Regions from separate parts of the Halomonas sp. RT37 genome, predicted to be linked through region 1. Evidence: predicted binding sites of a transcription regulator. Region 1 holds the regulator's gene; each other region holds the start of a gene.

Evidence for each region. Region 1 encodes PhoB, which activates phosphate uptake and scavenging genes when phosphate is short. Its sites were predicted from a motif close to TGTCATANNNNTGTCANA; they were not measured.
Region 2: NFG58_RS09555 (glycosyltransferase family 1 protein) is a predicted target of PhoB. The motif match lies at 2,816-2,833, and genes of this name have one in related genera.
Region 3: NFG58_RS18750 (UTRA domain-containing protein) is a predicted target of PhoB. The motif match lies at 2,586-2,603, and genes of this name have one in related genera.

Annotation. Positions count from the first base shown of each region.
Region 1 covers NZ_CP098827.1:4,860,678-4,868,459, forward strand. The annotation lists gene NFG58_RS21225 (hypothetical protein) at 1-49, opposite strand, end outside; gene NFG58_RS21230 (HU family DNA-binding protein) at 141-416, opposite strand; gene NFG58_RS21235 (FAD-dependent oxidoreductase) at 759-1,919, opposite strand; gene NFG58_RS21240 (chorismate lyase) at 2,081-2,719, shown strand; gene ubiA (4-hydroxybenzoate octaprenyltransferase) at 2,917-3,810, shown strand; gene phoB (phosphate regulon transcriptional regulator PhoB) at 3,925-4,614, shown strand; gene phoR (phosphate regulon sensor histidine kinase PhoR) at 4,675-6,003, shown strand; gene NFG58_RS21260 (YnfA family protein) at 6,035-6,370, opposite strand; gene cysZ (sulfate transporter CysZ) at 6,462-7,190, opposite strand; gene phoU (phosphate signaling complex protein PhoU) at 7,330-7,782, opposite strand, start outside.
Region 2 covers NZ_CP098827.1:2,251,027-2,258,808, forward strand. The annotation lists gene NFG58_RS09545 (alpha-ketoglutarate-dependent dioxygenase AlkB) at 97-690, opposite strand; gene NFG58_RS09550 (phosphatase PAP2 family protein) at 877-1,449, opposite strand; gene NFG58_RS09555 (glycosyltransferase family 1 protein) at 1,594-2,754, opposite strand; gene NFG58_RS09560 (LysM peptidoglycan-binding domain-containing protein) at 2,918-3,853, opposite strand; gene NFG58_RS09565 (acyltransferase) at 3,796-4,671, opposite strand; gene NFG58_RS09570 (LysR family transcriptional regulator) at 4,802-5,704, opposite strand; gene NFG58_RS09575 (CoA transferase subunit A) at 5,887-6,588, shown strand; gene NFG58_RS09580 (CoA transferase subunit B) at 6,646-7,305, shown strand; gene NFG58_RS09585 (MFS transporter) at 7,663-7,782, shown strand, end outside.
Region 3 covers NZ_CP098827.1:4,321,153-4,328,934, reverse strand. The annotation lists gene NFG58_RS18765 (ABC transporter permease) at 1-326, opposite strand, end outside; gene NFG58_RS18760 (alkaline phosphatase family protein) at 323-1,192, opposite strand; gene NFG58_RS18755 (ABC transporter substrate-binding protein) at 1,325-2,401, opposite strand; gene NFG58_RS18750 (UTRA domain-containing protein) at 2,719-3,465, shown strand; gene NFG58_RS18745 (LysR substrate-binding domain-containing protein) at 3,503-4,405, opposite strand; gene NFG58_RS18740 (D-cysteine desulfhydrase) at 4,625-5,638, shown strand; gene hisD (histidinol dehydrogenase) at 5,708-7,024, shown strand; gene NFG58_RS18730 (aminotransferase class I/II-fold pyridoxal phosphate-dependent enzyme) at 7,047-7,782, shown strand, end outside.

The DNA.
Region 1 (7,782 bases):
CCCGCTTGAGCATGACGCCCAGCAGCCACAGCATCAGTCTCAGGGTCATGTTGCCTCACCGGTCGACGGGTAGGCGCGGCCCGCTACCGGGCCGCGATATCGATCCACCGCCTGGAGGACAGGCGGTGGTAGTCGTCACCTCAGCGGGCGACTGCGTCCTTGAGCCCCTTGCCGGGCTTGAAGGCGACTGTCTTGCTGGCGGGAATCTTCAGCGGCTGGCCCGTCTGAGGGTTCTTGCCGGTGCGGGCGGCACGCTCGCGCACGGTGAAGGTGCCGAAGCCGATCAACGACACGTCCTGGCCGGAAGACACGCTACCGGTGATTTCGTCGAGGATGACGTTCAACACCTGGCTGGCCTTGTCCTTGGATAGATCGGCACGCTCGGCAATCGCCGCGGCGAGTTCTGGCTTGCGCATACAGCCCTCCTGGTTTGGCTTGATACTCCGGTGCCGTGACACCGGCATCATTGTTATGGAAACACTGTCCGAGTGTCCACACGGGCAGTCCCCGGCCCTGCGCCGTGACAACAGGATCGTTGACCACGACGATGAACATCACGGTGCGCTCAGCGCTTCCTGACTGTCTTTCGACTAGCGAGAGCCACCGCCGACGGGACCTTGCCTCTTCCATCGGAACGAAACCGGCGATACGACACCGGCCAGCCACACGTCGTGGCGGTCGTCGCCGATAGAATTGCCCTGCCTCGGTGGCACCTTCAACGACGGCTGTATCGCGTACAACCCGCGCCGTTGACGAACCTAGCCTAGCAACGGCGGTGCCGCCCGCGCCAGTTCGACTTTCCGACGAACGCATTTTCCCGTCAACGCAAAGCCCTGCAGACGCCCTTCGTCATCCTCGGCCAGGGCGCTGATATCCTCGCCGTCAGCCTCGATTCGCCAATGCACCTTGTCGGTCATCGGCGGCAGCGCCACCACCGGCAGCAGCGGCGTCTTGACCAGCACCGGCCAGGGCCCGTAACGCACCTGGGTGGGACGACCACACAGGGTCGCAGCCAGCGCCTTGGCCGAAGCCTGCAGCGGCTGCACGTACATGGCATTGACGCCATCCACCGAGGCCACATCACCCAGCGCATGAACACGAGGATCGGAGCTTTTAAGGTAGCGATCGACGACGATAGCATCACCATTTGTCGCGATACCGGCCTCTCGCGCCAGCCGAGAGCGCGGCTTCAGACCGGTGGCCACCAGCACCATATCCGCCTCCAGCTCATGGCCGTCGTCGAGGTGCACACCGATGTCACCACCGGCACCTTCGAGCCTGCTCACCAGACGGCCATGGATGACGTCGATGCCGGCCTCGATGAAGGCCTGGCTCAGGGTCTGACCCAGCCGCCGTGGCAGCAACCTGGGCAGCAACGAGGGTTCAGGGCCGACCAGGCAGACGCGATGACCACCGGCGTGCAGATCGTTGGCAAATTCACAGCCGACCAGTCCGAGGCCGACGATGGCCACCCGAGCCGGGCGCCCCAGCGCCTCGAGGCCTGCCGAAAAACGCCGATAGTCGTCGAGATCATTGATCGAGAACACCCGTCCGGCCAGGGCATCGGGAATCTCGAAGGGCGCCACGGGGCTGGCACCGGTGGCAATCACCAGATCCGACCAGGGCAGGCGTTCCTGGCCCAGGCTCAGGGTGCGCGACGCCAGATCGATGGCATCGACCCTGGTGTGGGGACGTACCACCGCGCCCAGTTGATCGGCCAGTTCCAGCGCCGAGCGCGCGGCCAGCCGATCCGCCGCCAGGCCCTTGGCGAAGCCGGTGGACAGCAGCGGTTTGGAATAGTCATCGCCTGAGTCGGCGCTGATCAGGGTGATCGGTCGGTGGGCGTCCAGCGCCCGCACCTGGCGTGCCAGGCCTATGCCCGCCATGCCGGTACCGATGATGGTCAAGGGTCCTTGCATCGCTTCCTTCGACTCTGCCGACGACCGCCGGGCGGTCGCTGTTGAAGCTGGGCCGGCCCGCACGGGGCCACACCAGCGGGTGAGTGCTGGGCCACATGGTACACTATGCGCCGACCGACCGGAGCACCGCCCTCCGGTGACGACAGCCCTGCCGAGGCCGCATGACACAGCTTCCTTCCACATTCCGCTCCCTGGGGGAGCGCTCGGGGTCCGAACCGGGTAATCCCGCGCCAGCCACAGCCGCTTCGCCGAATGCCGACGCGGCCGATATCGTCGACCCCGGCTGGGTGTCGCTGGCCTCCGGTGGCATCGCGGTGCCCGCTGACTGGCACGCCTGGCTGGCCTCGCGGGACTCCCTGACAGAACGCCTGATCGAGGCGGCAGGCGCCGGGCACTTTCGCGTACGCCTGCTGGCGGAGGCCAAGGGCCTGCCGTGGCCTGACGAGGCCCACGTGCTGGGCCTGGCCAGCGACGAGCAGGCCTGGCTGCGCGAGGTCGCCCTGTGCGTGGACGAGGAGCCCTGGGTGGTGGCGCGCAGCGTGGCACCGATCGTCGAGCGTCACGACGCTCCCTTCGAAGGCCTCGGCGAGACCTCTCTCGGCAGCTGGCTGTTTCGCCAGCCCGATCTCGAGCGCAGCGCCATTCAGATCGGCCGTAACACCAGGCCGATCCACGGCTATACCGGACTGTGGCAACGCCGCTCGGTATTTCGTCACAGCGGCTGGGTGCTGCTGGTGCAGGAGAGCTTTATGCCGACCATGGGCCGAGCGTTGTCGCTGTCGGCCTCTGCCACCGGCTGACTAGCTGTCGCTCACCGGCTGTCACCCCGCCATCGCCCTTCCGTCGCCACCTTCGGAGCGAGCCGCCTGGCTGGTCATGGCCGTCGGCTCGCGCTAGGCTGCGCCAAGGCTTCTCGGCGATGTTTCTCCGAGGAGCGACTGTTGCCCGGCTTACGCCTCATTTTCGCCTGACCTGCGCCAGAGCATGAGAGAGACCGATGGATCGTTCGCTGCTGCGTCCCCCTGGATACCTGAACCGAATTCCCGACTTTCTGGCGCTGATGCGTCTGGACCGCCCCATCGGTACCTGGCTGTTGATGTGGCCGACCCTGTGGGCGCTTTGGGTGGCCTCCGAGGGCATTCCGGCCCGTGACACCCTGCTGATCTTCGTCGCCGGCGTCTACCTGATGCGGGCGGCGGGCTGCGTGGTCAACGACTACGCCGATCGCCACTTCGATGGCCACGTCAAACGCACCAAGAACCGACCGCTGGCCACCGGCCGCATCAGTGAGCGGGAGGCCAAGGTGCTGTTCGTGTACCTGCTGGGATCGGCCTTCGCGCTGGTCTGGCTGACCAACGGCTTTACCGTGTGGCTGTCGTTGATCGGAGCGGTGCTGGCCGCCAGCTATCCCTTCATGAAACGCTACACCCACTTCCCCCAGGTGGTGCTGGGCGCAGCCTTCTCCTGGGCCATTCCGATGGCCTTCGGCGCGGTGCTCGGCGAAGTCCCGATGGTCGCCTGGCTGCTGTTTACCGCCAACGTGCTGTGGACCGTGGCCTACGACACCGAATACGCCATGGTCGACCGCGACGACGACCTCAAGATCGGCATCAAGTCCACCGCGGTACTGTTCGGCCGCTGGGACACCCGTATCATTGCGCTGTTGCAGCTGGCTACCCTGGGGCTGCTGGCCTGGGCCGGCAGCCTGCTGGCGCTGGGCGGCTTCTTCTGGCTCGGCTGGCTGGCCATGGGCGCGACCTTTGTCCACCAGCAGCGGCTGATCAAGAGCCGTGACCGCGACCGTTGCTTCCAGGCCTTTCTCAACAACCACTGGTCGGGCCTATTGCTGTTCGCCGGACTCGGACTGAGCCTCTACCCCTCCCTCGGGTGAGGGAAATGCCCGTCTCGGTCGCTCGACAATGGATACAATGTCATCTAATTGTCACATTGACGTGGTGTCATTTGTCACCGTCGAGTGTAAGACCCTGACCAAGAGGCTCCCGGGATGACCGCCAAGACCGTACTGATCGTCGATGACGAAGCCCCGATCCGCGAAATGATCGCGGTGGCGCTGGAAATGGCCGACTACCGGGTGCTCGAGGCGGACAATGCTCAGGCCGCCCACGCCATCATCGTCGATGACCAGCCAGACCTGCTGCTGCTGGACTGGATGATGCCGGGCACCAGCGGCATCGAACTGGCCCGCCGGCTCAAGCGCGAGGAAACCACCGCAGAGCTGCCGATCATCCTGCTCACCGCCAAGGGTGAGGAGGACAACAAGATCCAGGGTCTCGAAGCCGGCGCCGACGACTACATCACCAAGCCATTCTCGCCGCGAGAACTGGTGGCCCGACTCAAGGCAGTGCTGCGACGCGCCACTCCGCGGGGCGTCGAGGACCCGGTGGAGGTAGAAGGCCTCAAGCTCGACCCGGTCAGCCATCGCGTCAGCGTCGACGGCAAGTCACTGGACATGGGCCCCACCGAATATCGCCTGCTGCAGTTCTTCATGACCCACCAGGAGCGCGCCTACACCCGTGGCCAGTTGCTCGATCAGGTCTGGGGTGGCAACGTCTACGTGGAAGAACGTACCGTCGACGTGCATATCCGCCGCCTGCGCAAGGCCCTGGGGGAACCCCATCAGCAACTGATCCAGACCGTACGCGGTACCGGTTATCGCTTTTCGGCCAAGGTCTGAGCGAGCCATCGACGCAACGCAGCACCAGGAGGGATGAGGTGAACGGAGCCGAGAACTGACGTGGGTCGTCTGTGGAGACGAGAAGTCTGGCGCCTGGCCGTGCTGGTGGGTCTCGGCGCCTTGCTGGGCTGGCCCTTCTCGCTGTCCAGCGTAGGCATCGGCCTGGGCCTGGCGCTTGGGCTCAGCTATCACCTGCGCAACCTGCACGCGATGCACGACTGGCTGACCCACCGCCCCCAGCAGGAACCTCCCACCGCCAGTGGCCTGTGGGGCGAGCTGTTCGATCGCCTCTATCGCTATCAAAAGGGCCAGCGGATCACCCAGCGCCGCCTGCGCTCGACCCTCCAGCGTATCCAGGAGTCATCCGAGGCAATGCGCGACAGCGTGGTGATGCTCGATCGCCACGGCGACCTGGAGTGGTGGAACAGCTCCGCCGAGCGCATGCTCGGCCTGAAGCCGGCGCTGGACCGCGGCCAGCACATCACCAACCTGCTGCGCGACCCGCGCTTCGTCGGCTACTTCAATGCCCGTGACTACCGCGAACCGCTGAGCCTGCCCTCCCCCATCGACGAGAACATGATCCTGCAGTTCCAGATCACCCTGTACGGTGACGATGAACGCCTGGTCATGGCCCGCGATATCACCCGTCTGCATCGCCTGGAACAGATGCGCCGCGACTTCGTCGCCAACGTCTCCCACGAGCTGCGCACGCCGTTGACCGTGCTCACCGGCTACCTGGAGACCTACAGCGACATGGCCGGCATGCTGCCGGAGCGCCTGGGCAAGGGGGTCGCCCAGATGCAGAGCCAGACGCGCCGCATGCAGAATCTGGTCAACGACCTGCTGCTGCTGTCACGACTCGAGAACGACCAGGGCGGCAGCGATCACGTTCGCCTCGACCCCACCACCCTGCTGCAGGCGGTCAAGCGCGACGCCGAGGCGTTGTCAGGCGGCCGCCAGCAGATCGAGGTCGTCGTCGAAGAATCGCGCAGCCTCACCGGCAGCGAGAAGGAGATGCACAGCGCGGTCTCCAACCTGGCCTTCAATGCGGTGCGCTACGCCGGTGACGGCGCCCATATCACGCTACGCTGGCGTGCCTACGGCGAAGGCGCCTGCCTCGAGGTGGAAGACGACGGCGAAGGCATCGATCCGAGGCACCTGCCACGCCTTACCGAACGCTTCTACCGGGTCGACAAGGGCCGCAGCACCGCCACCGGTGGTACCGGTCTGGGGCTTGCCATCGTCAAGCACGTGCTGCTGCGCCACGAGGCACGCCTGGATATCGACTCCCGGCTCGGCGAGGGCGCAACCTTCCGCTGCATCTTTCCCTCGAGCCGGCTGGCAGCGGCCGACCCGGTGGCGCTCGGCCGCGCAGGCGCTGTGCACTAGGCCCCGCCAGAACGAACCGAGCGTGCTCCCATCAGCTCCTGGGCCCCAGCAGGATGACCGCGGCACCCACCAGACACAGCGCGCCCCCGATCAGGTCCCAGCGATCCGGCAGGCGCTGCTCGACCCACCACAGCCAGCCCAGTGACGCCACGATGTAGACGCCCCCGTAAGCGGCAAAGGCACGCCCGGCGTAGTCGGCATCGATCTGACTGAGCAGCCAGGCGAAGGCCATCAGACTCGCCATCGCGGGCAGCAGCCACCATGCCGAGGCGTCATCTCGCCACCAGCGCCACACCGCAAAGCAGCCGGCGATCTCGGCCAGCGCCGCCGCGATATAGAGCAAAAGACTTGGCAACAGCGCCGTCATGGCCACTCCCTGCTATCCCCTTTTGACGCCGCACCATTATCGGCAGCACCGACAGTGCTGCTCAACGCCATACGTCCACAGGAAGTGCCTCTCAACGCCGAACCACCGGCAACTGCCGATAGTGCTGATCCCACATCAGCACCGCGCCGGCCACGGCCCCGGGGATCAGAAACAGGTTGGCCAGCGGGATCCAGGTGATCAAGGTCACCAGGCCACCGAAGCTGAGACTCGGCCACCAGCGCGCCGACAGGCGCTTGCGCATATCGGCGAAGCTGACCTTGTTGTTATCCATCGGGTAGTCGAGGTAGGTGATCGCCATGACCCAGGCGCTGAAGGCCGCCCACAACAGCGGCGCGATCAGGTTGATCACCGGAATCCAGCTCAGGATAAACAGCCCGATCATGCGCGGCAGGATGTAGGCCAGCTTCAACAGCTCCCTGCCCAGGGCGTCGAGACCGGTCTTGAGCCAGCCACGATCATCGATGGGCTCGCGGCCGGTCAGCTCGACCTCGGCCCGGGCCGCCAGGAAGCCGTAGAAGGGGGCGGCGATCAGGTGGGTAACCAGGGTAAAGCTGAAGAACACGATCAGCACGAGGCTGACCACAAACAACGGCCAGATCAGCCAGTCGAGCCATTCCAGCCAGCTCGGCACCATGGCCATCCAGCTATCGAGCCAGCCACCGAACTCACCGAGCACGTAGCTGAGCATGCCGGCGTAGACCAGCAGGTTGACCAGAATGGGAAGAAACACATAACGACGCAGGCCCTGGCTATAGACCAGGCGGGTTCCGCGGCGGACCGCCTCGAGGGCATTCAGCATGACATCGATCCTTGGCAGTGGCTGAAGATGACAGTGCCCCAACGACATCGGGCCATCGTCTCGACGATGGCCCGATGCTCAGAGTGCAGGCAACGACCCTGACGGGGCCGGCCTATTGACGCCGCTCAGGGCGTCGAGGTCAAGACGTGCTGCTGTCGTCGAGCAGTTCCTGGTTGAGGTCGTCAGGGGCGATGTGACGGATATCAAGGCCCTTGACCAGATAGATGACGTACTCGGCCAGGTTGTTGGCGTGATCGCCGACACGCTCCAGCGCGCGCAGGATCCACATGATGCCCAGTACCGGAGAGATCGAACGCGCATCCTCCATCATGAAGGTCATCAGCGAGCGCATGGCGCTCTGATACTCGCTGTCGACCCGCTCGTCTTCCTGCACCACCTGCATCGCCAGTTCGGTGTCGAAACGCGCGAAGGAGGTCAGGGCGTCACGCATCATGTGACGCACGTGCTCGCTGATATTGCGCACCTCGACGAAGCCGCGGGTGCCGTTGTTGCCGTCGACCAGTTCGATGGCGTTGCGCGCGATCTTGCTGGCCTCATCACCGATGCGCTCGAGATCCGACGCCGCACGAAT
Region 2 (7,782 bases), 2.3 Mb from region 1:
AAAGTGCCATCGGATGAACGATCAACGGCGCCCACAGGGCGCCGTTTTTATGTCCTGGAGAAAGAGACGGCTCGGGTCTGGCGCCGGCATTGCAGATCAGACGACAAGCCGACGAAAGGTCAGGTTGATTCGCTCGCCCGGGATCTTGCGCGGCAGCAGGGCGTGTTCGAGCTGTTCCTGGCAGCCTGGCCCCATCCATAGCAGGCTGCCGCTTTCGAGCCAGACGTTGAAGGCCTCGGACGAGCGGTCCTTCCAGCGAAAGCGCATGGGACGGGTCGCTCCCAGGCTGATGGAGGCGATGGTAGGGCAGTCGCCAAGTACCGCTTCGTTATCGCAGTGCCAGCCCATGCGGTCCTCGCCGTTGCGATAGCGGTTGATCAGTACGCTATTGAAGGCGCTGGTCGGTGTGCTCTTGTCGACGGCTGAAAACCGTTCGAGCAGGTCATTGAGACGATCACGCAGGGCCGCCACCGTCGGATGCCAGGGGCAGGGCGCGAAGTCCCTGCCGGAGTAGCGATAGGCATGATCGCCCATCCATACCTGCTGGCGGGGAATGGGATGACTGCGCCCGTAAAGGGTCAGTTCGGGCTGCTGCCAGTCGAGTTCCTGGCGTAGCCTATCCTGCAGGTCGCTGGCGTCGGACTCGCTTATGAGCCCGGGCAGGTAGTAAAGCGGCGGGGTCTCGACCAAGGTTTGGGATGGCGCTTCGAGTGGTGCTTCGTGTAGCAATTCGAGCAGCGCTTTGGGGTCATGTGGAGGCATTCAAGCAGGATGCCAGTGAAGGCTGGCTGACGCCACCGATCAGGAGCGGTGGCGCTTGTTCTAGAGGTGCGGGCGAGATGCGGGCGAGCGGCAGTGATGCCCCCCGAGGCGGCGTCAGTGGGACGCCGCGATCAGCAGAGTGGTCGAGGAAAGCCCGAGGCTAGCCAGGGCCATGCCATAGCCGAGCGCCGCGCCGGCAAGGACGTCACTGTAGTAGTGCAGTCCCAGACCCACCCGCGAGATGGCGATCAGGCCCGCCAGGGGCAGCAGCCAGGGCAGCAGGGCGGGGCTGTGTACCGCGACCAGGGTGCAGAACATCACCGCGTGCATGGTGTGGCCGCTGGGGAAGCTGTAGCGGTCCCTGGCCGGTTCGTTGCACTGGATGCTGCCGCCAAAGGTGATGAAGGGCCGCTCTCGACACAGACGGGTCTTCAGCAGCTTGTACACCGCGATCGCCACCACGGCGGTGACGGTGTATTCGAGCATCAGGCGCAGACCGATATCGCGGCCGTGGATCGCCGGCAGCGCCAGGATCAGCGCCACCCAGATCGGCCAGTCGCCCAGCTTGCTGGAGATCTTCAAGGTGGATAGCCAGGGGCGGTGAATGCTGAGGCCGGCGGTGCGCTGGCACAGTTGCCACTCGAGCATATCCAGGCGGTCGAACATCTGCGGGATTTTAGTGGGCATGTCACATCTCCCTGGCGGTAAGTCGTCTTCTAGCGTCTTGTGTCGTCATGTGTCGTCATGTGTCGTCATGTGTCGTGCCAGGGCCCGCTGCCTGTGGCCTCCACGCCGCCGCTCGCTCTGGCGGCGGGGTGTTCAACGAGCGATCTAGGCCTTGGCGGGGTCCGACAGGCCGGTTCCCGACGTCAGGGCTTGGTGATGGGCGTCGAGGAAGGTCTGGGCGATGGACGGCCAGCGGTAGGCCAGGGCGCGTTCCCGGGCGGCGCGGCCCAGGCGGGCGTAGCGTGCCTGCTGCTGGCATAGCGCTGTCGCCTGTTGGCGGAATTCGGCGTTGTCACCGGCGGCGACGCTGACACCATCCTTGTCGGTGGTGATCAACTCGGCGCCGGCCGCGTGGCGGAAGGCTACCACCGCCAGGCCGCTGGCCATGGCTTCGAGAATGACGTTGCCCCAGGTCTCCGACAGCGAGGGAAAGACGAAGATGTCGGCGCTGGCGTAGTGGATCTGCATCTCGGCGGAATCGATGAAGCCGGTAAAGATGGCGTCCGGCAGGGCCTTTTCCAGCGATGCCCGCCCGGGGCCGTCGCCCACCACCACCAGGCACATGTCGGGGCGCGCCTCGAGCATGTCGAGAAAGGTGTCGCGCAACAGCTCCAGGTTCTTCTCCGGCGCCAGTCGGCCCACGTAAAGCGCCACCGGCTGGTGCTGGCCGACACCCCAGCTGTCGCGTAGTTGCTGACTACGCTTGGCGGGGGTGAAACGATCGCCTTCGATGCCGCGTGCCATGACGCTGACGCGCTCGAAGCCTCTTTGCGCAAGCTCCCGGGCTTGCTGATGGGTCGGTACCAGGGTCGCCGCACAGCGATTGTGAAAATGCCGCAGGCGATTGCGTACCAGTGGCGCCAGCCACGGCAGACCATAGTCCTGGCAGTAGTGATCGAAGTTGGTGTGCCAGCCGCTGACCACGGGAATGTCCAGCTTTTCTGCCGCGCGCAGGGCTGACCAGCCCAAGGGGCCTTCGGTCGCTACATAGATGGCGTCGGGACGATTGTCGCGCCATAGCCTGCGCAAACGACTGGCGGAGGCCCAGCCGATACGCACTTCCTTGTAGCGCGGCATCGACATGCCGCGTACGCGAAGTTCGTGGGCCATCCCGGTAGCGGGTTCGGTGGAGCCGTCGACGGGGGCCGGCCGGACCAGCTGCAGCGTCACGCCAAGAGCACGCAGTTCCTGGCTGATGCGCCCCAGCGTATGGGCGACCCCATTGATATCAGGAGACCAGGTTTCGCTGACCAGACAGATGCGCATGGAATTCCTCGTACCGGTCGGGCCCCGTATGGCCCGCTCCCGAGACAGAGTGATGCTCCAGCATGACATCTCTAGGTCAGCGATATGAACAGGCTGTTACGGTGTCGACGGGGCCGGGCGACGGACAAGCGGTCTGTGCTTGCGTCGACTCGGCCCGCAGCGCTCAGCGAAGGATGGTGTCCGGGTCGATGGGCTTGCCGCCATGGCGCATGTCGAACAGCAGATCGTGGCGGCCGGTCGAGGCATGCTTGCCGACCACGCACAGTGGGGTGCCGCGGCTGACCTGTTCTCCCTGCTTGACCAGCAGGTCGTCACATAGCGCGTAGACACTCTGCAGGTTGTCGGCGTGGTGCACGATCACCACCTGGCCCAGTTGGCGCATGCCGTCGGCAAACCGCACCTGGCCATCGGCAACGGCCTTGGCCCGGGCGCCCTCGTCGGTGGCCAGCAGCATCGGCTGCAGGCTGCCGCGGCTGTCCTTCCCGTAACGGCGCACCACCCGGTAGTCGTCCAGCGGCCAGGGCCAGCCACGAGCGTTTGAGGCGACCGGACCGGGATCCGGCAACGAAGCGGAGCGAGAGGGGCTGGACGTGCCTGAGCTGCTGGATGATGAGCGGCTGGCGACCGATCCGCTGGCCAGCGGCACCTGGATCACCTGGCCGACCTTGAGGTCGGTGGCGCGGACGCCAGGGTTGGCACTCTGGATGCGCTGAGCGGTGGTGCCGAAGCGCCTGGCAACGGCGCTATAGGTGTCGCCGGGGCGGATCTGATAGCGATAGGGGCCACCGGACGGCGCCCGCTCCTGATGAGAGGGCACCAGCAGGCGCTGACCCACGGCCAGGTGGCGGGCGTCGACACCCGGATTGAAGCGCTGCAGTCGCAATAGCGGTACGCCGGCGCGGCGGGCGATGGAGCCGAGGGTGTCGCCGCGCTGCACGCTGATCCAGTCGCCGGCAATGCTGCTGCCGGCGACGCTGGCGCTGCGTTGCGATGACGCCGGCGATGCCCCCTGACCGGCGCAGCCGGCCAGCAGCAGGGCGATCACCAGCGGTGCGAGTCGAGTGAGGCGTCCTTGTTCTGCCACAGGGCGTTGAGCCATGAGTGGAAGCGTTCCTTGTAGTGCGGGTCGTCGTGATAGCGCCCCTCCAGCATCCACGGCGCCACGTCGAGGCGGCGTGCATCAAGGCGAATGGCCTTCTCCTGGCCGCACAGAAAGCGCCAGAAGCTGGGTTGGCTCGACTGGTAGTCGATGGTGAGGTCGATGATGGCGTCGAGACGATCGCCGAGCAGGTTCAGTACCTGGGCGATGCCGCCGGCCTTGGGGCGCAACAGATGGCGAAAGGGGCTCTGCCTGGCCTCGCGCTTGGCCGGGGTGAAACGGGTCCCTTCGACAAAGTTGATGATGGCAATGGGGACGTCGCGGGCACGCTTGCACATGCGCTCGGTGGCCTTGCGATCGCGCTCGGCAAGGCGTGGGTTGGCGGCCAGGCGCTCCTTGCTGTAGCGGCGCATGAAGGGAAACTCCAGTGCCCACCAGGCCATGCCTACTACCGGGATCCAGATGAGTTGCTGCTTGAGAAAGAAGCGCGGCATCGGGATCTTGCGATGAAAGGCCATCATCAGCAGGAAGATGTCGGTCCAGCTCCGATGGTTGGACAGCACCAGGTACCAGGCGTCCGGGCTCAGCCCCTCGGGCACCGACATGCGAAGGTCGGGCTTGACCCAGTGACGCATCCACCACAGGTTGAAACCGATCCAGTTGAGGGCGATGGCGTTGAGTCCGGCCAGCACGCGCCGCTGCCAGCGTCGCCCGGGGGTGACCACCTTGAGCAGGGTCAGGATCACCAACGGGATGGTCCAGAATAGCGTGTTGCCAACCAGCAGCAGAACGCTGATCAGGCCCTTGAGGGTCGACATTCCTTGGATAACCTCGCAACAGCAGATAGAGCGGGTGTCGCCTGGCCGTGACAGTGGGCGAGGCAGGCCCGCCAATCCTAATGGATCCGGTGCCGGCTGCCCAGTGCGAGGGTCCACGGCCATGTCGGCGTCATGCTTCGGAGAGGGTCGGTGTCTCGATATTGTCGACCAGTACCTGGAGCATGGCGCGGGCGGCCACCGACAGCTCGTGGGGGTTCCAGGTGACCACCCCCACGGCGCGCTCGATGACGGGATCCTTGAGCGGGCGGCAGACCGCGCCGGCCTCCTGCATCTGACGCAGGCACAGCGAGGGCACGGCGCTGACGCCCAGGCCATTGGCCACCATGCGCCCGACGCTGGCGAGCTGATGGGTCTCGAAGGCTACCTTGAGGGCCCCGTGGCGGGCACCGAGCTGCTGCTCCAGCAGGCGGCGTACCATGGAAGGCCGCTGCAGCGCCACGAAGTCCCAGCTCATCAGGCTTTCCCAGTCGAGGCTCGAATGCTGTACCAGAGGCGAGCGTGGGGGCAGCACGGCCACGAAGCGGTCGTGAAACAGCGCAGTGAAGTGCAGGCTGCCGGTGGCCTCCGGCTCGAAGGCGATGCCCATCTCCACCTGGCGCTGGCGCACCATGTCGATCACCTGCTCGTTGACCACGTCATGTACGGTGACGTTGATACGCGGGTGCTGGCGGTGAAACACCCCCAGCGCCGGGGCCAGCAGATTGCCGGCAAAGGCCGGCATGGCGGCCAGGGAGAGCCGTCCAAGTTGCAGGGTGAAGCGTTGGCGCAGGGCGTCCTCGGTGTTGTCCCATTCCACCAGCAAGCGTTTGGCCAGTGGCACCAGGGACTCACCTTCGGGGGTCAGGCGGACGCTTCGGGTCGTGCGGATCAGCAGTCTACCGCCTAGGCTGTCCTCGAGACCCTTGATCGCCAGGCTCAGCGCCGGCTGGGAGAGGTGGAGCTGTTCACAGGCCTGGGTGAAGCTCAGGGTTCTGGCCACCGCCAGAAAGGCACGCAGTTGCTTGACGGTCACGACATGCTACCAAGGTCAAATTTATTTAAAGATATAAATAATCAATAAAGAAAACAAACTTAACAAATATATGGGGGCGAGCAACACTGCCTTCAGTGCTACCTTGAGGCAGGGCGGGGCACCGGAACGGTGCCGGTTCGCCACCTCTCCTTTCACTTTCATCGACAGACGAGGCGCCCCACATGGCCGGATTCGACAAGCGCGTGTATTCCTATGAAGAGGCGATGGACGGCATCGAGAGCGGTATGACGGTGCTGGCCGGAGGCTTCGGTCTCTGCGGCATTCCGGAGAACCTGATCGCCGAGATCAAGCGTCGCGGGGTCAAGGACCTCACGGTGGTCTCCAACAACTGTGGCGTCGATGGCTTTGGCCTCGGGGTGCTGCTGGAGGATCGTCAGATCAGCAAGATCCTGGCCTCCTACGTGGGCGAGAACGCCCTGTTCGAGCGTCAGATGCTCGACGGCGAGATCGATGTGCAGCTGACCCCGCAGGGGACCCTGGCCGAAAAGATGCGCGCCGGTGGTGCCGGTATTCCCGCCTTCTACACCGCGACCGGCTATGGCACCCCCATCGGTGAGGGCAAGGAAGTGCGCGAATTCGACGGTCGCCACTATATCCTCGAAGAGGCCATCGTCGGTGACTTCGCCATCGTCAAGGGCTGGAAGGCCGATCGCTACGGCAATGTGGTCTATCGCAAGACCGCCCAGAACTTCAATCCCATGGTCGCCACCGCCGGCAAGATCACGGTGGTCGAGGTCGAAGAGATCGTCGAGCCGGGCGAGCTGGATCCGGCCGAGATCCACACGCCCGGTATCTACGTCGACCGCCTGATCCAGGGCACCTTCGAGAAGCGTATCGAGAAGCGCACCGTACACCAGGGCTGATCAGGCGCATCGCCCTGACGCAACGACTTCTCCAAAGAACAGCAAAGAGGCATCAAGATGGCACTCACTCGTGAACAGATGGCGCAGCGTGTCGCGCGCGAACTCGAAGACGGCTTTTACGTGAACCTGGGCATCGGCATTCCGACCCTGGTGGCAAACTATATTCCGGAAGGCATGGACGTGATGCTGCAGTCCGAGAACGGTCTGCTCGGCATGGGGCGTTACCCCACCGAGGAAGAGGTCGATCCGGACATGATCAACGCAGGCAAGCAGACCGTCACCGCGCGTCCGGGGTCGGCGATCTTTTCCTCGGCGGAGTCCTTCGCGATGATTCGCGGCGGTCACGTCGACCTGACGGTGCTGGGCGCCTTCGAGGTTGACCAGAACGGCAACATCGCTTCCTGGATGATCCCGGGCAAGCTGATCAAGGGCATGGGCGGAGCCATGGACCTGGTGGCGGGTGCCGAAAACATCATCTGCACCATGACCCACGCCTCCAAGGACGGCACTTCCAAGCTGCTGGAGTCCTGCAGCCTGCCGCTGACCGGTGCCGGCTGCATCAATCGTGTGCTGACCGATCTGGCCTATCTGGAGATCGATAACGGCGCCTTTATCCTCAAGGAGCGGGCACCGGGCGTCAGTGTCGAGGAGATCAAGGAAAAGACCGCCGGCAAGCTGATCGTGCCGGATGACGTCCCGGAAATGGTCTTCGACTGACCAAAACGCCCTTTGACCAGCGTCACCCTTGCCGAGCCAGCATGTTCTGCTGGCTGATACCTTGAGCGAGAACAAGGTTTTGGCACCCTCGCAGCGGGCCGGCTTACGCCGGGCCCGCTGGCGTTTGCGAGACCCTGTCGCGGTTGCCGAATTTATGACCATCTTGAGTCCGGTGCCGCAGTGATCGGGCTTTTGGACGGTTCAAACGCCTTGATGCACAGCTTTATCCACAGAATCTGTGGATGAACCTCGTGGGAGGGATGGAGAGTCTAGCCCTGGCAGGTACAATGCGGCGCCCAGGTCACTGGTCGAGACGGGCTCTCGGCCGGCCATTCGCCATCGCCACGGAGGTCTGTGTTGCGCGCACTCCCTGCCACTCTCCCGGTTCTGTTCCTGTGTGAGATCAGCTTCCTGCTGGGTCACGGTCTGATCATGACCCTGCTCGGGGTCCGCATGTCGCTGGAGGGCTTCCCCTCC
Region 3 (7,782 bases), 540 kb from region 1:
AGGGGCACGCCGGCAAAGTTGGAGGTCATGTTGGTGAAGGCGATCATCGCTCGCCTCAGGCGTCCGCCGGAACGTACCAGGGCGTGGCAGGTCAGGGTGGCGATGACCAGGCCGATGGCGCTGGACACCAGCGAGATGGTCAGACTCTTCCAGATCGCCTGGCGGAAGAACGCCGACTGGGCGATCTCCTGAAAGTGGCCAAGGCCCCAGTTACCGTTGACGTTGAAGGCGCTGATCGCGACCCAGGCCATCGGCGCCAGCTGGAAGGCGGTGAATATCACGGCGAAAGGCACAAGCCACAGCCAGGCCGGTAGGGGCGCCTTCACGAGCCGGCCTCCTCGTTGCAGGTGGCGTTCGCGGTGGATGCGACGCCTGCGCTGCTGGACGCGGCCAGCAACTCGGGATGCCAGGGCTTGTCGTGGGAGAGCCCGAGGACGCTTGCCAGGGTGCCGCACAGGTGGGTCTGGCGGATGACCCGTCCGGCGGGGTCGGCAAAGGCGTCGCCGAACAGCCACAGCGGCACCCGGCGTTCTTCTTCCAGCAGGCCCGAGTGGGAGCGATCGGCGTTCATGCCGTGGTCGGCGGTGATCATCACCTGGCAGCCGTCGGCCAGCCAGCCTGGCAGGTAGTCGGCCAGGGCGATGTCGGCGTGGCGGGCGGCGTTTCTGTACTGGGGCGAGTCGCCGCCGTGACGGTGGCCGGTATCGTCGATGTTCATGCTGTGAACCAGCAGGAAGTCCGGCGCGTGGCGTTGCCTCAGGGCCTCGGCGTCGCTGAACAGGTGATCATCCGGATAGTGGTCCTGCCAGTAGAAGATGCCGGCCTGGATGGCCGCCGCAGGGTCGTCGAGAAAACGGTCGCGGGTGCGCTCGAAGGGCGCCTTGACGTAGAGCTCACTGACCCAGTGATAGGCCGCCGCAGCGGTGGCAAGGCCCTGGCCGCGGGCCAGGTCGAACAGGCTGATGCCATGGGACCGGCGCACGATGTCGTTGTGCACTACCCCGGAGTCCACCGGGCGATCGCCGGTCAGCAGGCACTCGTAGAGCGGCCGAGACATGGCCGGCAGCTCGCAGTCGAGGTGGGTGGTGTAGCCGCGTCCGGCCTCTACCAGGGCGCTCAAGTGGCCCATGGCGTGATGGCCGACGGCGTGATTAAGGCCGTCCAGCACCACCAGTATGACGGGTCTGGTCATGATGACTCCCGGCCGCGCGGCAATACAGGGCGCGGCGCTGTCGCGATAAGACGTGGAATGCGCTGAAGACAGGCCACTTGGGCACTGTCTTCAGCGGTCGATCGACGTAGCGGCGCTGTCCTCAGCGCTTGATCACTGCTGGTGGATCAGCACCTCGGACTGCCACTGGCGCGGCAGCACCTTGGCGCTCTGTTCCCAGGCGGCAAAGTCCTGGATCGGACGGGCGCTGGCGTACTGCTCGTTGGGCAGCAGCTTGGCGGCGATGTCGTCGGGCAGGGTCAGGTGCTCGGCGCGGATCGGGCGAGCGTAGCCCTCGGCCAGGTTGAACTGCCCTTCGTCGGACAGGATGTACTCACGGGCCAGCTTGGCGGCGTTGGGGTGCTGGGCGTGGGTGTTGATGATGGTGGCATAGCCGGAGGTCACCGAAGCGTCCGAGGGGATCACCACCTCGAAGGCGTCACGGTCGATCTGGTCGCGGTAGTTCAAGGCGTTGAAGTCCCACAGCAGGGCCACTTCCACTTCGCCCTTCTCCAGGTTGGCGATGGACACGTCGGCCAGCGACAGTCGGCCCTGCTCGGCCAGTTCGGCGAACAGCTCGAGGCCCGGGGCCAGATTGCCCTCGTCGCCACCGGCGGCGTAGGCGGCGGCGAGTACCGCATTGTTGGCCTGGGAAGCCTGGCCCACGGCGCCCACCGATACCGAGTAGTCACCCTCGCGCAGGTCGGCGAAGGAACTCGGGCGCTGGTCCTCTTCCACCAGGTTCTTGTTGATCATCAGCGCAATGGTGCCAGTGTAGCCGAGCATCCAATGGCCATCGTCGTCCTTGGCCCAGTCGGGGATCTCGTCCCAGGTGGTGGGCTTGTAGGGCTGAGTCACCCCCTGCTGCACCGCGATCGGACCAAAGGCGAAGCCGACGTCGCCGATATCGGCGGTGGCGTTCTCGCCCTCGGCCTTGAACTTGGCGACTTCCTCGGCGGAGCTCATGTCGGTATCGGTGTGCGCCAGGCTGTAGACGCTTTCCAGGTCGGCCCAGGTGTCCTTCCAGTTGGCCCAGGTGTCGGGCATGCCGACGCTGTCGACGCGGCCTTCCTGCTTGGCGGCCTCGATCAGTGACTCAAGCTCGGCGGTGTTTGCCTGGGCGGCGGTGGACAGCAGGCCAACGCAGGCCAGGGCGGTCAGGGTCGGGTAACGCAGAGAAGTGACGATCACGAGAGGGTCTCCGGGTCAGGGGCGTGAAGTCGACGGAAACCGATGCGCCTTTCTGGTCTAGATCAGTTCCCGTTGACGATCACCCTAAGGAGCTAGCGTGACAGCCTCGTGTCAGTTGCGTGGCAGTCTCGTCTCAGTCCATATGAGCTAGGTAAAGGACGAAAAACCCGACTCGTTCGAGCACTGTCATCGCTTTGTCACCGGCTTGCCACTAGACTGCTGAAATTACGTTGAACCTTCTTTGGTCTATACCAGAAAGCTGGATGCCACCGGATACTGCCCGGCGGCGATCCTGGTCAGAGCTTCGAGAGTCCGCCTTGCCTACTGTCCCTGACGACACCTCGCACGACGCCTCACCCTCCCATCGCCTGCGCGAGCGTCTTGCGCCCTTGCTGAGTCTGGCCTCGACACGGGGCGATCGCCGTCTGCCCAGCGAGCGAGACATGATGGCGCGCCTCCAGACCACCCGCATCACCCTGCGCGAGGCACTCAATGAGCTGGAGGCGGAGGGCTGCGTGTATCGCGAGAATCGGCGCGGCTGGTTCGTGTCGCCGCCACGGCTACGCTATGACCTGTTGGCCTGCCTGCCGTTTCACGAGATGGTGCGATCCCAGCAGCGCAGCGCCCGCACCCTGTTGCTCAGTGCCGAGGAAGTGATCGCGCCCGTCACGGTCGCCCGCCGGCTGGGACTCGCCGAAGGCGAGCGCGTCTACCGCATCTGTCGTGCCCGGCTGGTGGACGAACGCCGGGTGCTCTACGTGGAACACCATCTGTTGCCGCGCTGCTTTCCCGCCATTCTGGAGTTCGATCTGGCGCGGGAATCGCTGACCGAGCTCTACCGCCGCGAGTACGGCATCCGGGTCGGGCGGGTCAGCTACGAGCTCGGCACCTGTGTACTTTCCAGCGACGCCGCCAGCGCGCTCAACGCGGTACGCGGCAGCCCCGCCCAGCGCATCACCCGCATCAACCACGACCAGAACGGCCGTGCCATCGACTGTGATGATGAGTACTGGCGCCACGACGCCATCGAGCTGACGCTTTCCGCCGCCCCTCAGGGAGTTTGAGGTGCGAGATCGAGGGGCTTCGAACTGCAGGGGAGTGCTAGACCGCGGGAGGGCGTTCTTCCAGCAGGTGCCACAGGGGGGCTGCCACTGCCGCTTCGTCGCGATGGCGATAGCAGGCCACTTCCAGAGAGGGGCCGCCGAGGATTTCCTGCAAGGAAATCAGCTTGCCGCTCTCGAGGTCTTCCTCGATCAACCCGTGGGGTAGCCAGCCGATGCCGAGACCGGCCAGGGCGAGTTGGCGAATGCCGATGGTGAAGGCGGTCTCGCAGACCAGTTCGATCTCGTAGTGGCGTTGGGCATCGAGTAGGTAAGGCGTCGCCAGGGCCTGGCCAAGAAAGCTGTCCGGATCGTAGCCGATCAAGGGCAGTCGTTGACCTTCCTCGAGTTCGTGCATGAGACCACCGTGATGATCCGATGCGCACACCGGCAACAGCCGTTCAACGCCCAGTGACAGCCGCTCGACGCTGTCGCTGCCGCTGAACAGGGGGGCGCCCTCCAGCTCCGAACACAGCAACAGGTCGGCCTTGCCTTGCTCGAAGTCGTGGATGCACTGGCTGCGGTCGGATGAGGTGATCTGCAGTCCCACCTCAGGCGCGTGATGACGCAGGTGGCGCAACAGGCGCGGCAGGTAGCTGACGGTCAGGGTGTGCTGGGTGGTCAGAATGGCCCTGGGCCCCTGGCGGGCATCGCTTCTGAGACGACTGCGCATGGCGTAAAGGCGTGCCAGCCACTCTCGTAATTGGGGCTCGTACGCCCGCGCGTGGGCGGTCAACTCCAGGCGCGAGGCGCTGCGATCGATCAGCGCCACCCCCAGCCATTCTTCCAGCTGGCGGATGCGGCGCGAGAATGCCGGCTGGGTGACGTGGCGCCGTTCGGCCGCCTGGGAAAAGGTGCCCGCTTCGATAAGCTCGAGAAAATCCTCTATCCATTCGATCTTCATTGGTGTTTTGGTCTGCCTTGGTGGGTGGCGGCCGGGGCTAAGCAGTGGCTATGCAAAAATTTAACAGCTGGCGAGCAACTTGGCATTGGTCTCATGTTCCAGGCGAGGCTTAACTTGGAAGCGATCGCTCGAGGGCAGGCCTTCAGGCCTGCTGTGTCTTTCGACGTAGGTCGTCAAGAGAGCACGCCAATGCCAACAATGACTCGCCTGGAGGCCCGTATGCACTTGTCCCGTTTTCCCCGTGTCCGTCTCGGCCATATGCCCACTCCGCTGGAGCCCATGGACAACCTGAGCAAGCTGCTCGGCGGTCCGCGGCTGTGGATCAAGCGCGACGATTGCACCGGCCTGTCCACCGGTGGCAACAAGACCCGCAAGCTGGAATTCCTGATGGCCGATGCCCTGGAACAGGGTGCCGACACCATCATCACCCAGGGCGCCACCCAGTCCAACCATGCCCGCCAGACCGTGGCCGCCGCCTGCAAGCTGGGGCTCGAGTGCCACATCCTGCTGGAAGACCGCACCGGCAGCGAGGACCCCAACTACAACTACAACGGCAACGTCTTCCTTGATCAGCTCCACGGCGCCAGCGTCGAGAAGCGCCCGGGCGGTGCCGACATGGCCGCCGAGATGGAAGGCCTGGCCGATCGTCTGAAGAGTGAAGGCAAGAAGCCCTACATCATCCCCGGCGGCGGCTCCAACGAGATCGGTGCCCTGGGCTACGTCAATGCCGCCCTGGAACTTCTGGCCCAGGCCAACGACATGGGTCTGCGCATCGATCATCTGGTCCACGCCACCGGCAGCGCCGGCACCCAGGCGGGCCTGGTCACCGGCCTCAGCGCCTGCAACGCCGGTATCCCGGTGCTCGGCATCGGCGTTCGCGCGCCGAAGGACAAGCAGGAAGCCAACGTCTTTGCCCTGGCCCAGAAGACCGAAGCCAAGCTCGGCCTGTCCGGCGTCGTCAGCCGCGACCAGGTGGTCGCCAACTGCGACTACGTGGGTGAGGGCTACGGTGTGCCCACCGACAGCATGATCGAGGCGGTCACCCTGCTGGCCCGTCACGAAGGCATCCTTCTGGACCCGGTGTACTCCGGCAAGGGCATGGCAGGGCTGATCGACCTGATCCGCCAGGGCCACTTCAAGCAGGACGAGAACGTCGTCTTCCTGCACACCGGCGGCGCCGTTGCGCTGTTCGGCTATCCCGATACCTTCGGTTTCCCCGACTACAAGGGCTAGGCCCAGGGCGCTTCAGGGCAGGCGCCCGCTGAGTTCGGGCGCCCTCGACGACGTTATTCGGAGACAACAATGACCATTCGTCATCTCAAGACGGCGGAGGCCGCCGCTGGCGTTGCCGCCGAAGACCAGCGCGTGACGGAAGCGGTGCGTGGCATGCTCGAGGATATTCGTGCCCGCGGCGAGGCGGCCGTGCGCGAATACGCCGAGAAGTTTGACGGCTGGACCGGCGACTTTGTGTTGAGCGACGACAAGCGGCGTCAGTTGATCGACAGCGTGCCCCAGTCGGTCAAGGACGACATCGACTTCGCCCACCGCCAGATCCGCCGTTTTGCCGAGGCCCAGCGTGACAGCCTGACCTCCTTCGAGATCGAGACCGAAGAGGGCGTGCTGCTCGGTCAGCGTGTGCTGCCGGTACACAGCGCCGGCTGCTATGTGCCGGGCGGCCGCTACGCTCACGCCGCCTCGGCGCTGATGAGCGTGGCCACCGCCAAGGCCGCCGGTGTCGAACACGTGGTGGCCTGTTCGCCGCCCCGGGGCGACAGCATCAACCCGGCGGTGGCCTACGCCATGCATGTGGCCGGCGCCGACATGATCCTCGAGATGGGCGGCGTCCACGCCATGGCCAGCATGGCCTTCGGTCTGTTCGGTGGCCGCGAGGCCGACATCCTGGTCGGTCCCGGCAACGCCTACGTGGCCGAAGCCAAGCGCCTGCTGTTCGGTGAAGTGGGTATCGATGTGTTTGCCGGCCCCACCGAGTCGGCGATCATCGCCGACGAATCCGCCGACCCGATGACCATCGCCGTCGACCTGGTGTCCCAGGCCGAGCACGGCCCGAATTCACCGGTGTGGCTGTTCAGCACCAGCGAAGCGATCGCCCGCGAAGTGATGGAGATTCTGCCGAAAGTCGCTGACGACATGCCCAACGCGGATATCGTTCACGCTGCCTGGCGCGACTTCGGTGAGGTCATCGTGGGCGACAGCCGCGAGGAGATCGTCGCGATCAGCGATCAGTACGCCTGCGAGCATCTGCAGGTGCTGTGCGAGGATCTGGACTGGTGGAAGCAGCATTTGAGCAACTATGGCTCGCTGTTTCTGGGGGAGGGCAGCACCGTCACCCACGGTGACAAGTGCTCCGGTACCAACCATATCCTGCCGACCAAGCGCGCCGGGCGTTACTCCGGTGGACTCAATGTCCACAAGTTCATGAAGGTGCTGACCACCCAGCAGTTGAGCGTCGAGGCCAATCTGACCTTCAGCGCGGTGGGATCCCGGATTTCCCGCACCGAGGGCATGGAAGGCCACGCCCGGGCCTGTGACTGGCGCCTGGCCAAGTACTTCCCCGAGCAGGAGTGGGATTTCCCTGTTCACCGTCAGGCTCGTTACTGAGTCGCAAGCGAAGGAGCCTGCCATGCGCCGTTTTGCCAAATCCTTCACCCAGCAGGAAGCCATCTCTGACGACGCCATCGCCTCGGCGGTGGCCGTGCTCCAGAGCGGTCGCCTGCATCGCTACAACCTGGCCGAAGGCGAGGCCGGTGAGACCGCCCTGCTGGAGTCCGAGTTCGCCGCGAGCCTGGGTGTCGACTACGCACTGGCCTGCGCCTCCGGCGGTTATGCGTTGCAGCTGGCGCTGCGCGCCTGCGGACTCGAGGCCGGCGACAAGGTGCTGTGCAACGCCTTCACCCTGTCGCCGGTGCCCGGCAGTATCGTCGCGGCAGGGGGCGAGGCGGTACTGGTGGACATCCTGGACGATACCACCGTCGATCCCGGCGACCTGGATCGCGCCGCTCGCGAGAGCGGTGCCGGCTTCTTTGTGCTGTCGCACATGCGCGGCCATATCGGCGACATGAACGCCATCGTCGCGGTGTGCGAGTCCCACGGCATCGTGCTGATCGAAGACTGTGCCCACACCATGGGGGCGGCCTACGATGGCCGACCCAGCGGCACCTTCGGCAAGGCAGGCTGCTTCAGCACCCAGACCTACAAGCACATCAATTCCGGAGAGGGCGGACTTCTGGCCACAGCCGATGCCGAGGTCATGCGGCGTGCGGTGATCCTGTCCGGCTCCTACATGCTGTTCGATCGGCACCTGGCCGCACCCGCGCCCGAAAGCTTCGCCGAGACGCGTCTGATGACACCCAACATGA